Regions from separate parts of the Aminobacter sp. J44 genome, predicted to be linked through region 1. Evidence: riboswitches for the same ligand, from Rfam matches in the RefSeq annotation. Region 1 holds a riboswitch; the other holds the start of a gene.
What was found. A riboswitch is a leader RNA that binds a small molecule or an ion and turns the genes downstream of it on or off. The one in region 1 is predicted to bind thiamine pyrophosphate.
Positions count from the first base shown of each region.

Region 2: another riboswitch for thiamine pyrophosphate. It lies ahead of thiB (thiamine ABC transporter substrate binding subunit); the one in region 1 lies ahead of L610_RS17210 (ABC transporter permease).

Region 1 covers NZ_VLJG01000058.1:3,877-11,267, reverse strand. The annotation lists gene L610_RS17230 (HWE histidine kinase domain-containing protein) at 1-291, shown strand, start outside; gene L610_RS17225 (VWA domain-containing protein) at 334-2,274, opposite strand; gene L610_RS17220 (RNA polymerase sigma factor) at 2,264-2,818, opposite strand; gene L610_RS17215 (glyoxalase superfamily protein) at 3,278-3,910, shown strand; TPP riboswitch at 4,151-4,253, shown strand; gene L610_RS17210 (ABC transporter permease) at 4,369-5,112, shown strand; gene L610_RS17205 (ABC transporter substrate-binding protein) at 5,147-6,085, shown strand; gene L610_RS17200 (hydroxyethylthiazole kinase) at 6,082-6,828, shown strand; gene thiE (thiamine phosphate synthase) at 6,821-7,391, shown strand, end outside.
Region 2 covers NZ_VLJG01000007.1:76,244-83,634, reverse strand. The annotation lists gene L610_RS04120 (ABC-F family ATP-binding cassette domain-containing protein) at 1-1,610, opposite strand, end outside; gene L610_RS04115 (thiamine diphosphokinase) at 1,614-2,273, opposite strand; TPP riboswitch at 2,348-2,473, shown strand; gene thiB (thiamine ABC transporter substrate binding subunit) at 2,509-3,510, shown strand; gene thiP (thiamine/thiamine pyrophosphate ABC transporter permease) at 3,486-5,129, shown strand; gene thiQ (thiamine ABC transporter ATP-binding protein) at 5,126-5,836, shown strand; gene L610_RS04095 (M48 family metalloprotease) at 6,011-7,391, shown strand, end outside.

The DNA of each region.
Region 1 (7,391 bases):
GTGAAGCTCCCCTCCCAGCTCACGCTTCCATCTGGCAAGGTCCGGATAGTATGGGGCTACGGTCAGCCCGCAGAGGAGAAGCACTTCTTCCTGAAGTGGAGCGAGAGCAACGTCGCGGGCGTTGCGGAGCCGAAGAGCAACGGGTTCGGTTCCAGGATGATTAAGCAGGCCTTCGCGCAGAGCGTTGGCGGAGATGCCGTCTGGAATTATCGACCTGAGGGGCTTGAGGTCGAAATCCGGCTCCCGGTCACAGCTCTCGAATATGACGTGAACGATCCCGCCCCTCACTAAGGACAGACTGCCGGAGCGCGCCTTGGCCCCGGCAGTTCGCCGTCATCGAGGAGCAACAGCTGCCCTGTCGAGGCTTTGTGCCAGCCCGACCAGCGACAGGAAAGATGACCTGTAGCCATAGGAATCGTTTCCGCGGGAGCTGGCCGCCATCGCCTTGATCTCTTCCCACGAGTGCTGCGCGAGGGACGGATCACGACGCAGCTTCTGTCCGAAACCCGCGACGGCGACCGAGAAGCGGACGTCCTGAGGCGCGTCGGCGAAATACTCGACCTCGTCGTCGTCCGTAACAGCCTTATCGATCAGCCGGCTCTCGTCTTCGTCGGGCAGCTTGTAGCGGATCTTGAGGAAGGCGTATTCGCCCTGAGCCTCTCCCGGGACGTCCGCGCCCTGCGGCTTCCCATAACGAAGATCGCTGATAAGCGCGGCCGGGCTGCCCTTTGGCGTGATCTCGTAGATTGCCGTTACCGAAGAGCCGGAGCCGATATCGCCCGCGTCGACGCGGTCGTTGTTGAAGTCCTCACGGGCAAGCTCACGCGTCTCGTAGCCGATGAGGCGATACTCGGATACCATGGACGGATTGAACTCGACCTGGAACTTCACGTCCTTGGCGATCGGGAAGACGGCCGAGGATGCCTCGTCCACCAGCACCTTCTGCGCTTCCGCGAGCGTGTCGATGTAGGCGGCCGTACCGTTGCCGTGCTGCGCGATCGTTTGCATCAGCTGGTCATTGTAGTTGCCGCGCCCAAACCCGAGGACGGAGAGGAACACGCCGCTTTCCCTGTGGCGTTCGATGGTGCGCTTCAGGTCCTCATCGCTCGTCTGCCCGACGTTAAAGTCGCCGTCGGTCGCCAGCATCACCCGGTTCACCCCGCCTTCAATGAACGCCTTGGAGGCAAGACGATAGGCGGTGTTGAGGCCAGCTTCGCCTGCCGTGCCGCCGCTCGGAGTAAGCCCGTCAATGGCCGCGTAGATGGCTGCCGTGTCGCTCGCCGAGGTCGGCTCGAGCACCACGCCCGCATGCCCGGCATACGTCACGATCGATACCTTGTCGTCCGGCGAGAGCGAGGCGACCAGCATGCGGAAGGCGTTCTTCAGAAGCGGCAGCTTATCAGGCGCGTTCATCGATCCCGACACGTCGATCAGGAAGACGAGATTGGCCTGCGGCCGCGTCTCAGGGATCACGTCGTATCCCTTGATCGCGACGTGCATCAGCTTCCGCCCCTGCGACCAGGGCGAGGGCATAACCGTTACCGTCGGGCGAAACGGCTCATCGCGCGTTTCCGGGAGCTGCCAGTCATAGGGGAAGTAGTTGACCAGCTCCTCGACGCGCACGGTGTCGGGGTTGGGCAGCTGCCCCATGTTGAGCAGGCTCCTGACCATCGAATAGGAAGCGGTGTCCACGTCGGCCGAGAACGTCGAGACCGGATGCTCGGCGACGCTCTTTACTCCGCTGCCCTTAAACTCCCGCACGCGGTCGCGGCTTTGCATGGACGACGGCAGACGATCCATGACTGGCGACGGGTAATTGCCGACGAAGGCGGGAGCAACCGCAACGCCGCGCTCGGCCATCACCATGCTTTCCATCGCCTTGCGAGCCGGCGGAGCTGGCTGCGGCGCGATGGGGACGATGCCGTCGTTTCTGAAGGCGGCTCCGCCTGCCGGGTGGGAGGCCATCTCCTGAACGACCGCAAGGCCGCTGTCTCGCATGTACTGCGTGTACATCCCGCCGACGACGAAGAAGGCTGCGCTTGCAACCGCCATTGACGCCGCCCCCGTCCAAAGCCACTTCCTCATGATGTCCCTCCATCCGTTAGACGTCTTGGACAAGAGACGCTTGACGGTGTCGGAACCTTGGGTCGCGCTGACGTTTTTTTCGTCGGCTTCGTCATAGGCGGTCATGGCCGCTGACAGAGCCTTCTTCCGGGCTTCCGAAGACGGCTTGACGGGCCTGGCCTGCCGCAGGATTTCGAATTCATCGTGCATAGGTCGCGCCCTCCGGTTCAGCCAGCAAGGCCCTCAGCTTTTTCTTTGCGTCATGGATGTGCCAGGAAACGGTCGCCTCGGAGCACTCCAGCGCTTCCGCGGCCTTCAGGTGGCTGAGGCCTTCGGAATAGACGAGAACGACGGCCTGACGGGTCTTTTCCGGAAGCGTCCTGACGGCTTCCCACAAACGCGTTGCCGCATCGTTGTCGTTCTCGCCTTCGTATCCTCCCGACACCTCATGCTCGGCGGCGACCGCCTGAGTGAGGTTTCGCCCTCTCTTTGCCTTGCGCTGGTGGTCGCAAGCCGCGTTGACGACGAGCCTGTACAGCCACGACGACAGGCTGCAGTCTCCTCGGAACGTTCGGATCGAACCTCCCAGACGCACGCACACCTCCTGCGCGACGTCTTCCGCATCCGCGCGATTGCCGAGATGTCTGTACGCCACGCGAAAGAACATGTCGTAGTGCATCTCGACAAGACGAGCGAAGGCTGCGCGGTCGCCATTGCGCGCAAGCACCAGGATCGTTTCGTCGGTGTCTTCCATCAGGTCCGCAGCCTTCTCATGCACCCTTAGACGTTTCGGGGTTCAAGTTCCTTGGGTGCCCAAGGAGATTTTTTAGCCGAGATTGTCTGGCCGCCGCCTGTCAGTGCGATTTCTTACGCGTGCCCACTTGGTGGGCGTTCTTTTGCCTTTCGATGCCGTCCGTTAGCCCCAATGATGCGCCGCAGCTTATTTGAAGCAAGAGGTTTTGGCTTTGCTGCGGCAAAGCTTGCCTAAACGACAACAGAAATCACGCGACATTTGGATCAAGGCGCGCATCCTCAGCCAGGGGCATTGACGGAGAAACGTGACGCGGTATTCTCTCCGCTGGGTCGAGGGCCGACCCAGTAGCCCGCCGCAGACCAAGCCGACTGTTCGTTGGCAGGCCCCATGAAGGCCAGGCGCGCCTTTCAACACGTTTTCCATGGATCGTGCGGGCTCCATCCGTGATGGAGAACGTCGATGCGCATCCACTTTACGAACACCTCTCGCCCAAAGGCCGTGGCCGCTGCGCTCCGAAAGGAGCTGGCGATGCAAGGAGTAAAGCTGTCTCTTAGACGATCGCTGGAGGTTGTCGCTAAGCTCTTCGGCTATCGCGACTGGAACCAGTTGTGTTCCTTGGCAGGTTCCGAACCGCCATCCCTGTCCGACCTTGACGTGGATGACGCGACGCGTTCCAGCCGGCGCACCTACCAGGCCGCGGTCCTCGTCCGCGGCCTGGGGATCAGCATGGCGCTCGCTCACCAACTGGTCGAACGGATTGGTCCGTCGAGGTACGGCACGCCGACCGATACGACCCGGATTTCATGGATCGTCGACGCGGTGATCGACGGGTCGCTCAGGAACCGCATGGAGCGGGCAGTTCTCGGTATCGTTGCTGTGGGACGCCCGGGCTTCCATCGAATTGACGACTATCTGACCGGGTTCTTTTACGAGAATCCGGCTGCGCGAGACGGATTAGTCGAGCACGTGCTTGCGAACGTGTGGGTAAACGCGTTTCGAGGCCCCAGGCCGAACGAGCATCAAGCTTGCTCGGCCGATCCCGTGGCGGAGGGGGCGGGACTGTCGTCTAACTTTCTCCATATAAGTTATTGATTTGTCTATACTGTTGGTAAACTGCAGACATGCCATCTGCCGTCCTCCCGTGAAGCTGAAACACGTTCTTAGCCAAATCGACGCCGATGATGCTAACTTCTTCCATGGATTGGCCTGCCCCCAACGTCACCGCCAGCAATTGTAGCGGACGCGCAATACGGCGTTGTCACTTAAACGTTGAAGTATTGGCACTATCGGGCGAAGTCACCTTGACGCCGTTCCCTTTCCCTGAATAGATCACCCCATTCCGAGGGGGGCGTCGAACGACGCTGAGATGGCGGTGAGCCGGACCCTTGAACCTGATCCGGGTCATACCGGCGTAGGAACGGAACAAGGGTTCGCCGCCGCCCCTTTCCCAATTCTTCGCTCTGCCTGGATCTCTATGATGACAATCAGGAGGTCGCCAATGCCATACAATTCTATCGCCTGCACCAGACCAACCGGCTGAAGCCGGCCGGATGGGAACGCTCTCCTCCCTACTGCGGACGCTGGTGACATTGCTCGGCGTCTGGCAGGCGATTGTCTGGATCTGGTCGCCGCCGCGATACATTCTCCCGACTCCGCTGGACGTGCTGGCCGCCATGCGGCGGCAACCTGCCTATCTGTTCGAGAATACGCTGGTCACGCTTGCCGAAATCCTCGCGGGTTTCGCGCTCGGCTCCATCCTCGGAGCCCTGACCGCTCTCGGCATGGCGGCGCTGCCCCGGCTCGGTCGGCGGGTCTGGCCGATAGTGCTAGTGCTGCAAGCGTTCCCCGTTTTCGTCATCGCGCCACTGCTGGTCATCTGGCTGGGCTTCGGCATGGCTTCGAAAGTGATGATGGCGACGCTCATCATCTTCTTCCCGGTGACATCGGCATTTGCTGACGGCCTGCGCCGCATCGACCAGGACCTGCTCGACGCCACGGCGCTGACCGATGCCAGCCACTGGCACGCGCTGCTGCATGTGCGGGTGCCGCTCGCCTTGCCGTCGCTCGTGTCCGGCCTGCGCGTCGCCGCGCCGCTGGCACCCCTTGGTGCAGTGGTCGGCGAATGGGTCGGCGCGTCGGCTGGGCTCGGCTTCGTCATGATCCAGGCCAATGCCCGCATGCAGACCGACATGGTCTTCGCCGCCATGACCATCCTCGCGGCCCTCACGCTGTTGCTGCGCCATGTCGTCGACGCGCTCGCGCCACACCTGACGCCCTGGGCGAAGGAACAGTGACCCCCTCGCTTTCACCCGAAAAACGGAGATTCTAATGATCTGCAAGACTGCCTTCGCTTTGGCTGCCAGCCTCATTCTGGCGAGCCCGGCTGCCGCCCAGGACAAATTGACTGTTTTGCTCGAATGGTTCGTCAATCCGGACCATGCACCTCTCGTCGTCGCGAAAGAGCTCGGATTGTTTGAGAAAGCGGGTCTCGAGGTCGAATTGCTGCCGCCGGCGGATCCCTCGATCGTGCCGCGCGCCGTCGCCTCGGGACAGGCCGAAATCGGCGTGCATTACCAGCCCAATCTCTATCTCGATCATGAGGCCGGGGTGCCGCTGGTGCGCTTTGGGACGCTGGTCGAAACCCCGCTCAATACGCTGACGGTTCTGGCGTACGGCCCGATTGATGACCTCACGGACCTTGCCGGCAAGCGCATTGGCTTTTCGGTTTCGGGCTTCGAGGACGTGATCCTGTCCACCATGCTGTCGAGCGCGGGCGTGAAGCCCGCGGACGTGAAGTTCGTGAATGTCAACTTCGCGCTGACCGCATCGCTGATCGGCGGTAAGGTCGAGGCGACCATTGGCGGCTATCGCAATTTCGAGCTGACGCAGATGCGGCTGGAGGGTCATGAGGGCAAGGCGTTCTTTCCCGAGGATCACGGCGTCCCCGTCTATGACGAACTGATCTTCGTCACCCGCCCTGACTTGGTGTCGGACGACCGCCTCACCCGCTTTCTGAACGTGGTCGAGCAGGGCGCGATCTATCTCACCAATCATCCGCAGGAGAGTTGGGAACTCTTCATCCGCGCTTATCCCGATCTCGACGATGAGCTGAACTGGCAGGCGTGGTCGGACACGCTGCCGCGTTTCGCCAAGCGCCCAGCCGCGCTGGATAGCGGACGCTACGAGCGTTTCGGAAAGTTCCTGGCTGAGAACGGCCTCATCAAGGCCGCACCGGCGCTCGACGACATCGCGGTCGAACTGCGATGAGCGCGCACCCGTTCCCGGCGGCGGATTTGCCGAAGCAGGCCTGCGACCTGCTGGATCGCGTGCGGGCAAGGCCGCCGCGTGTTCACTGTCTGATGAACACGGTGGTGCAGAAGCTCATCGCCGACGGTCTGTCGGGGTTGGGCGCCATTCCATCCATGACCTCCTCACCTGAGGAAGTGCAGACCTTCGTCGGGAAAGCCGACGTCCTCGTCGTCAATCTCGGCACGCTGGATGCGCAAAGGCGCGAGGCCATCGACCTCGCCCTCGATGGGGCTGAGGAAGGAGGAAAGCCTTGGGTGCTCGATCCCGCCCATTGCGATTATTCCGCGGTTCGGGCGGCATTAGCGCAGGACCTGCTGGCGCGATCGCCAACGATCTTGCGTGCCAACGCAGCCGAGCATCGGCTGCTCCAGGTGCCGCCCGGCGTGGTCGGAGTGCGGACCGGGGAGGAAGACCGCATCGAGTCCGGCGACACAAGGCTGCTGATCGGCAACGGTCATCCCTTCATGGCGAAGGTGACAGGAACGGGTTGCCTTTCGGGCGCGGTGATCGCGGCCTTCACCGCGGTCGGGGACGATCCCATCATCGCTGCGGCGTCGGCTATGCTCGTCATGGGGGTCGCGGCAGATATCGCGGCCCGCGAGGCGCGGGGGCCGGCCAGCTTCGGGATAGCGCTGCTCGATGTCCTGTCCGGGCTTTCCGAGAAAGACATCATCCAGAATGCGAGGGTGCGAAATGCATAAGGTCGATTACAGGTTGAACGCCATCGTTGACGGAAGTCTGCGCGACATTGGTGACCTGGCCGTGCTGGCGCGGATCGCGGCGGATAATGGGGCGACGATCATCCAGTATCGCGACAAGCAGGCGAGCACCCGCGAACTGCTCGAACAGGCGACAGCGATCCGCGCGGCTCTCGCCAGGAGCGGCGTGCCGCTGGTCGTAAACGACCGCGTCGACGTCGCGCTCGCCACCGGCGCGGACGGCGTTCATCTTGGCCGCGACGACCTCGACCCGGCCACGGCGCGCCGTCTTCTTGGCGCTGACGCAATCATTGGGGTGACGGTCAAGAACGACGCCGATGCCGATGCAGCGCTGGCGGCCCCGGTCGACTATGCCTGCATCGGCGGCGTGTTCGAGACGCTCTCCAAGAACAATCCGGACCCGCCTGTCGGTTTGGACGGCTTTGCGCGGCTGCGCGCCCGCATCCGGTCTGCGCGCCCGGACATGCCGGTCGGGGCTATAGCCGGGATCGACCTGATGCGCGCCGGTGATGTCGTCCGCGCCGGCGCGTCCGGTGTCGCCATGA
Region 2 (7,391 bases), on a different contig from region 1:
GCGAACTTCTGCTTGTAGGACAGCTTCTTCGCCGATGCCGGCTTTGCGGATGCGGACGCGGCTGCTTCCTTCTTCGCCGCCGGCTCTTCCTTCTTTTGACGCGGAGCGCGCTCGTCGAGCTTCTCGCCGCCGCGCTGCGCGAGCATGTCGGTGTAGCCGCCGGCATATTCGATCCAGCGGCCATCGCCCGCCGGCGCGATCGTGCTCGTCACGGTCCTGTCAAGGAAGTCGCGGTCGTGGCTGACCAGCAGCACCGTGCCGGGGAAGTTCGCGACGAGCTCCTGCAGAAGGTCCAGCGTCTCCATGTCGAGGTCGTTGGTGGGCTCGTCGAGCACCAGAAGGTTCGCCGGCCGCGACAGAAGCCTGGCCAGCACCAGCCTTGCCCGTTCGCCGCCCGAAAGCTCCCGCACCGGCGTGCGCGCCTGTTCCGGCTTGAACAGAAAATCCTTCATGTAAGAGACGACGTGCTTCTGCTCGCCGTTGACGATCAGGTTCTCCCCGCGTCCGTCGGTGAGGTAATGCGTCAGCGTCTCCTGCGGATCGAGCGAGCGCTTCTGGTCGAGCGTGGCGATTTCTAGGTTGGCGCCAAGGCGCACCGTACCACCGTCGGGCGCAAGCTCGCCGATCAGCATCTTGAGCAGCGTCGTCTTGCCTGCTCCGTTCGGTCCCACGAAGCCGACGCGGTCGCCGCGCTGGATGCGGGTCGAAAAGCCCTGGACGACCACCATGTCACCGAAACGCTTCTCGATGTTCTTCGCCTCGATGACCAGCTTGCCGGACTCGTTCGCATCCGCCGCCGTCATGGTTGCGAGACCCTCCGGCCCTTTGCGCTGGCGGTATTGCACGCGCATCGTCTGCAGCTCGCCGAGACGGCGCATGTTGCGCTTGCGCCGGGCGGTCACGCCATAGCGCAGCCAGTGCTCCTCGCGAACGATCTGGCGACCGAGCTTGAAGTGCTCCTTTTCCTCTTCCTCGAGGATCTTGTCGCGCCACTCCTCGAAATGCGCAAAGCCCTTCTCGAGACGGCGGGTGACGCCACGGTCGAGCCAGATGACGGCGCGAGAGACGCGCTCGAGGAAGCGGCGGTCGTGCGAGATCATGATCAGCGCCGACTTGGTGCGCTGCAACTCGCCTTCCAGCCACTCGATTGTGGTGAGGTCGAGGTGGTTGGTCGGCTCGTCGAGGAGAAGGATGTCCGGCTCCGGCGCCATGACGCGCGCAAGCGCGGCGCGGCGCGCCTCGCCGCCCGACAGCGTCTTCGGGTTCTCGTCGCCGGTGAGGCCGAGATTCTCGATGAGATAGGCTGCACGGTAGACGTCATCCGCCGGCCCCAGCCCCGCCTCGACATAGGCGCGGACCGTATCGAAGCCCTCCATGTCGGGCTCCTGCGGCAGGTAGCGGATCGTCGCCGAGGGCTGGCGGAAGATCTCGCCGTCCTGCGCCTCGACCATCCCCGCCGCGATTTTCAGCAGGGTGGACTTGCCGGAGCCGTTGCGCCCTACCAGCGCGATCTTGTCGCCGGCCGAAGCCGCGAGATCGGCGCCGTCGAGAAGCGGCGTGCCGCCAAAGGTCAGCCTGATGCCGTCAAGGGAAAGAAGCGGTGGTGCCATGGGTCACATCGAGAAGGAGGAAACAGGATGAGCGACCAGCAGGGCCCTGCCGGAAGCAAGACGCGCAGTGAGGGTACCGCGCACTTCATTGGATAGGGTAAGCGACGAACCGAACGGAACGTGATGGTCCGTCAGCGGCCACTTCGCGCCCGATATGGTGAGCCCGTTGAGCTCGGAAAAGGGGAGCACGCTGAACAGCGTGCCGTCGTCGTAGTCGAAGCTGCGGTCCTTGCCCACAAGCAACGGCACGCCTTCCTGCACGCCGCTGGTAAGCAGGCAGCCAACGCCGCTTTCGGCAAGACGCATCGCGGCCGCCAGATGCAGGAAAGCATGGTCGGCCCGCGCGCCGCCGAACGCGCCTACCAGCAGGAGTTCGCGCGCGCCGCGCTTCAGCGCCGCCTGCACCGCGATCTCGCCGTCGGTCTTGTCCTTGTCGCGCGGAAACTCTTCGACTGGCGTTGCCGAATGCTCGGCGCGCATCGCCTCGTCGACGGAGTCGAAGTCTCCGGTCCACAGTTCCGGCGCAACACCCAGCCCCGCCGCATGCCGCATGCCGGAATCTGCTGCGATTACGCGCGCGCCCTCCACCTGCGCAAGCAGGCGCGGAGTCACGACGAGATCGCCGCCAAGGAGGATCGCGAAACGGGTGGTCGGATGCGTCATGGGCTCGCCTCTACCACGCCACGCAGCGGAAGTTAAACCGCTTGCATGTGCACAGGACCCGCTCTATCTCTTTCCCTGCTCTAACGGGGTGCCCGGTACGCGAAGGCGTGTCCGGGCTGAGAGGCAAGGGACGCAAGTCCAGCCAACCCGCTGAACCTGATCCGGCTCGTACCGGCGGAGGGATTAGACGCTCGACATGGCGCCAATTCCCTTGCAACAACCAGAGGAGGCGCCGATGCGCAGACAGTTTCTTTCGCTACTTGCTCTTTCGACCGCTCTCGTGGCCGTTCCGGCCGCGGCGCAGGACAAGCTCACCATCTACACCTACGAAAGCCTCACCGCCGAATGGGGCCCCGGCCCTGTCGTGAAGAAGAACTTCGAGGAGATCTGCAACTGCACCGTCGACTTCGTCGCGGTGGCAGACGGCGTGGCCCTGCTCAATCGCGTCAAGCTCGAGGGCAAGAGCACATCCGCCGACATCGTGCTCGGCCTGGACACCAACCTCACCCATGAGGCGAAGGAAACCGGCCTGTTCGCGCCGCACGGTATCTCGCTCGACAAGGTCGACGTCCCCGGCGGCTGGAGCGACGACACCTTCGTCCCCTTCGACTACGGCTATTTCGCCATCATCCAGGACACGGAGGCGTTTTCGACGCCCTACAAGAGCCTGAAGGACCTCGTCGACGGCTATCCGGAACAGAAGATCGTCATCCAGGACCCGCGCACCTCGACGCCGGGCCTTGGCCTGCTCCTGTGGGTGAAGGCGGTCTATGGCGACAAGGCGAGCGAAGCCTGGGAGAATCTCAGCTTGCGCGTCCTGACCGTCACCCCCGGCTGGAGTGAGGCCTACAGCCTGTTCACCAGCGGCGAGGCGCCGATGGTGCTGTCCTACACTACCTCGCCCGCCTATCATGAGATCAACGAAGACTCGACCCGCTATAAGGCGATGGCCTTCGAGGAAGGCCATTACCTGCAGGTGGAAGTCGCCGCCGCGACCACCAAAGGCGCGGAGAACCCGCTGACGAAGCAGTTCCTTGAATTCATGACTGGCCCCGGCTTCCAGGACGCGATCCCCGAGACCAACTGGATGTTCCCGGCCGGCGAGACGTCCGGCCCGCTCAACCCGGCTTTCGACCGCGCGGTGAAACCGGCGAAGACGCTCGCCTTCTCGCCCGAGGAGATCGCGGCCAACCGCGATGCCTGGATCCGGGAATGGCTCGACGTCATGAGCCGCTGAGCGCGCGGATGGGAGTCTACCGCGACAGCCGCGTCCTTGTCGGCATCGCCGGTCTCGCGGCGGTCGGGCTGCTGATTGGCGGGGCATTCGCAGGGCTGATCAGCGAGGCGCTCGACGACTGGTCGGGCGCTGCTTCTGCGTTTGACTCCTACCTCTTCCGCATCACCCGCTTCACGCTGTGGCAGGCGCTGCTGTCGACGCTGCTGTCGGTCTGCCCGGCAATCCTCGTCGCCCGCGCTCTTGCACGCCACCCAGTCTTCTGGGGCCGCAGCTTTATCCTGCGGCTGTTTGCGCTGCCGCTGGCAGTGCCGGCGATCGTAGCATCGCTCGGCATCCTTGCTCTGCTCGGCCGCGCCGGCATCTTCGCCGATGCGCTCGCCTGGCTTACCGGCGAGCCGTGGCAGGGCATCTACGGCCTTTCCGGCATTCTGGTTGCCCACGTCTTCTTCAACCTGCCGCTCGCCACCCGCTTTCTGCTGCATGCGCTTGACACGGTGCCGACAGATCAGTGGCGGCTCGCCGCCCAGCTTGGCATGGGGCCACGGACAACGTTCCGCCTGATCGAATGGCCGGTGATGCGCGCGGCGCTGCCGGGCGTTGCAGGGCTCATCTTCATGCTCTGCATCACCTCGTTCACCATCGTCCTGACGCTTGGCGGAGGTCCGCGCGCGACGACGCTGGAGGTCGCGATCTATCAGGCGTTGCGCTTCGACTTCGATCCTGCCCGGGCGGTGGCGCTGACCGCGCTGCAGATCGCGCTCACCGTCGTCGTGGTGATCCTTTTGGTACGCGCGGGCGCAGACATGGTTGCCGACGCCAACATGCCGGTCGCGCGTCGGCGCCCCAATATGGCGCGCGGCCCCGAAACCTTCTTCAACGCGCTGGTCATCCTCGTGGCCCTCGCCTTCGTCGCAGGTCCCTTCGTCTCGACGATCATCTCCGGGGTTCAGGCCGACCTTGTCCGGCTGGCGAGCGATCCAGCTGTCCATCGCGCCACGCTCACCAGCCTTGGCCTTGCCTTCATTGCCGCAGCGCTCAGTCTGCTGCTGTCGCTGTCGCTCACCATGGCCCGCAGCGCCATGGAGCGCAGCCGCGGTCGGACAGCCTCACCCAGCTTCCTCGAGCGACTGTTCGACACCGGCGCCAGCTTCGTCCTTGTCGTGCCGCCCGTCGTGGTGGGTGCTGGCTGGTTCATCCTCCTCATTGACAGCGGCAGCGTCTTCTCGGTCGCGCCGGTAATGGTGGTGACGGTCAATGCGGTGATGGCGATGCCGTTTGCCATCCGCGCCATCCGCCCCGCCTGGGACGGCGCAGCCGAGCGCCACGACCGGCTCTGCGCCTCGCTTGGCATTTCCGGTATCAACCGCCTGCGCCTGATCGACTGGCCGTCGATCCGCCGCCCGGCCTTCACCGCCTTTGCCTTCGCGATGGCGCTGTCGCTCGGCGATCTTGGCGTCATTGCGCTGTTCGGCAGCGACGTGGTGAAGACCCTGCCCTATCTGCTGTTCGAGCGCATGGGCAGCTATCGCACCGCCGATGCCGCCGGCGTTGCGCTCTTTCTCGGCATCGTCTGCCTCGCGCTGATGATGCTCGTCGACCGCACACGGAGAAGCGCATGAGTGGCGCATCGATCGAACTCGACAATCTCGTCTTCAGCTACGGCGAGACCCGCATGGAGTTCGGCCTTTCGGTACCTGCGTCCTCCGTGATTGCGATCATGGGACCGAGCGGATCCGGCAAGACCACCCTGCTCAACCTGATTGCCGGCTTCGAGAAGCCTGTCTCTGGCAAGGTGCTGATCGACGGCGGAGATGTCACCGGCCTCGAGCCCGCCGAACGCCCCGTCTCGATGGTGTTTCAGGAAAACAACCTGTTTGCGCACCTTTCTGTCGAGGACAATGTCGGCCTCGGCCGCTCGCCCTCCCTGCGCCTGACCGATGCTGACCGCGCCGACATCGCCCGGGCGCTTGCCCAAACCGGCCTTGCCGGGAAGGAGCGCCGTCTGCCGTCGGAGCTTTCGGGCGGCGAACGCCAGCGCGTGGCGCTCTCGCGCGTGCTGGTTCGCGACCGCCCGGTGCTACTGCTTGACGAGCCTTTTGCCTCGCTTGGGCCTGCGCTTAGACGCGAGATGCTGGCGCTCGTCCGTCAGCTCCACTTCGACCATGGGATGACGATCCTGATGGTCACCCACCACCCCGAAGATGCGCAGCTGATTGCCGATCGAATCGCCTTCATCGAGGCGGGTAGCATCGTGGCATTCGAGGACACCACTACCATGTTCTCGCGCACTGCACCTGACGCTTTCCGTGCCTATATTGGTGCCTGACTGCGTCCATTTCGCCCGGATGCGGACATATTTGCCACGCATTGCTCGCTGACTACATGGTATGTGTGCGTTTGCGAAATCGGCTTTGCGAACGGAGCAACCCTTCGCGATCTGCTTCGTTTCATGATGGTTAGAGGAAAGGGCTGGAATCTGCCGACAGCATTGGTTGATCCGATGAGGGACCGGACCTCGCAGTCGCCGGCCCGCCTCGTGCGGCGCGGGCTGATTGCGCTTGCGCTTGGCGTCAGCATGACTGGCTGCCAGGTTCTGAGCGGCGACGAAAGTGCCTTCAAGCCGTCAGCCAACCCTGTCACGGTAGACACGGTCACCCGCGGCGACCGCCTGACGGCGCTGGCGCGCGAGCAGCATCCGCGCATCCTTGCCACCTATGGCGGCGAATATTCTGACCCGAAGCTGGAGCGCATGGTCGCGCGCGTCGTCGGTTCGCTGACGCTCGATCCGGAAAACCCGAACCAGACCTACCAGATCACTATTCTCAACTCGCCGAACATCAACGCCTTCGCGCTGCCCGGCGGCTATCTGTATGTGACACGCGGCCTGCTCGCGCTCGCGAACGACTCGGCTGAGCTCGCGGCGGTGCTTGCGCACGAGATGGCGCACGTGACCGCAAATCACGGTGTCCAGCGCCAGCAGCGTGAGGCCGAGGAGGTCCTGGCGACCAAGGTTGCCACGGAAGTGCTTGGCGGTGACCCGGCTGCACGCGTGGCGCTGGTGCGCGGCAAGCTGCGCCTTGCCCAATTCTCGCGCAATCAGGAACTCGAGGCCGACGCCGTTGGCATCCGCTCCATCGCTCGCGCCGGTTACGATCCGTTCGCCGCAGCCCGCTTCCTGCAGTCCATGGCCGCTTATAGCGCCTCGCGCAGCGTAACCGGCCAGGAGGACCAGGGTCTCGACTTCCTTGCAAGTCACCCGACCGCGCCGCAGCGCATTGAACTGGCGCTTCGCCATGCTCGCCAGTATGCGCCGCCCGGAACCGGCAACCGCGACCGCGACTCCTTCCTTGCCGGCATCGACGGCATGCTCTTCGGCGACACGCCGCAGGAAGGGTTCGTGCGCGGCCGCACCTTCCTGCATCCGAAACTGGGCATCTCATTCTCGGTACCAGAAGGCTTCGTCATCGACAATTCGGCGGCAGCGGTAACGGCGGCCGGCCCCGGCGACATCGCCATCCGCTTCGACGGCGTGTCGATCGACCGGCGCGTGCCGCTTACCGATTACATCCAGTCCGGCTGGGTTGCAGGGCTCGATCCAAGCAGTATCCGCAAGCGCTCGATCAACGGCAACGAAGCCGTCTCCGCCCGCGCGCGCGCCGAGGGCTGGCAGTTCGACGTGACAGTGATCCGAGCCGAGGGCGAGGTCTACCGCCTCCTGACGGCTGCCCCGGCCGCCAGCACCCGGCTGGAGTCAACGGCAAGCGCCGTCAGCAACAGCTTCCGCGTACTCAGCGCCGCCGAGCGCCAGTCGCTCAACCCGCTGCGGGTGAGGATCGTGACGGTCCGCCCGGGCGATACGGTGGCAACGCTCGCGGCTCGCA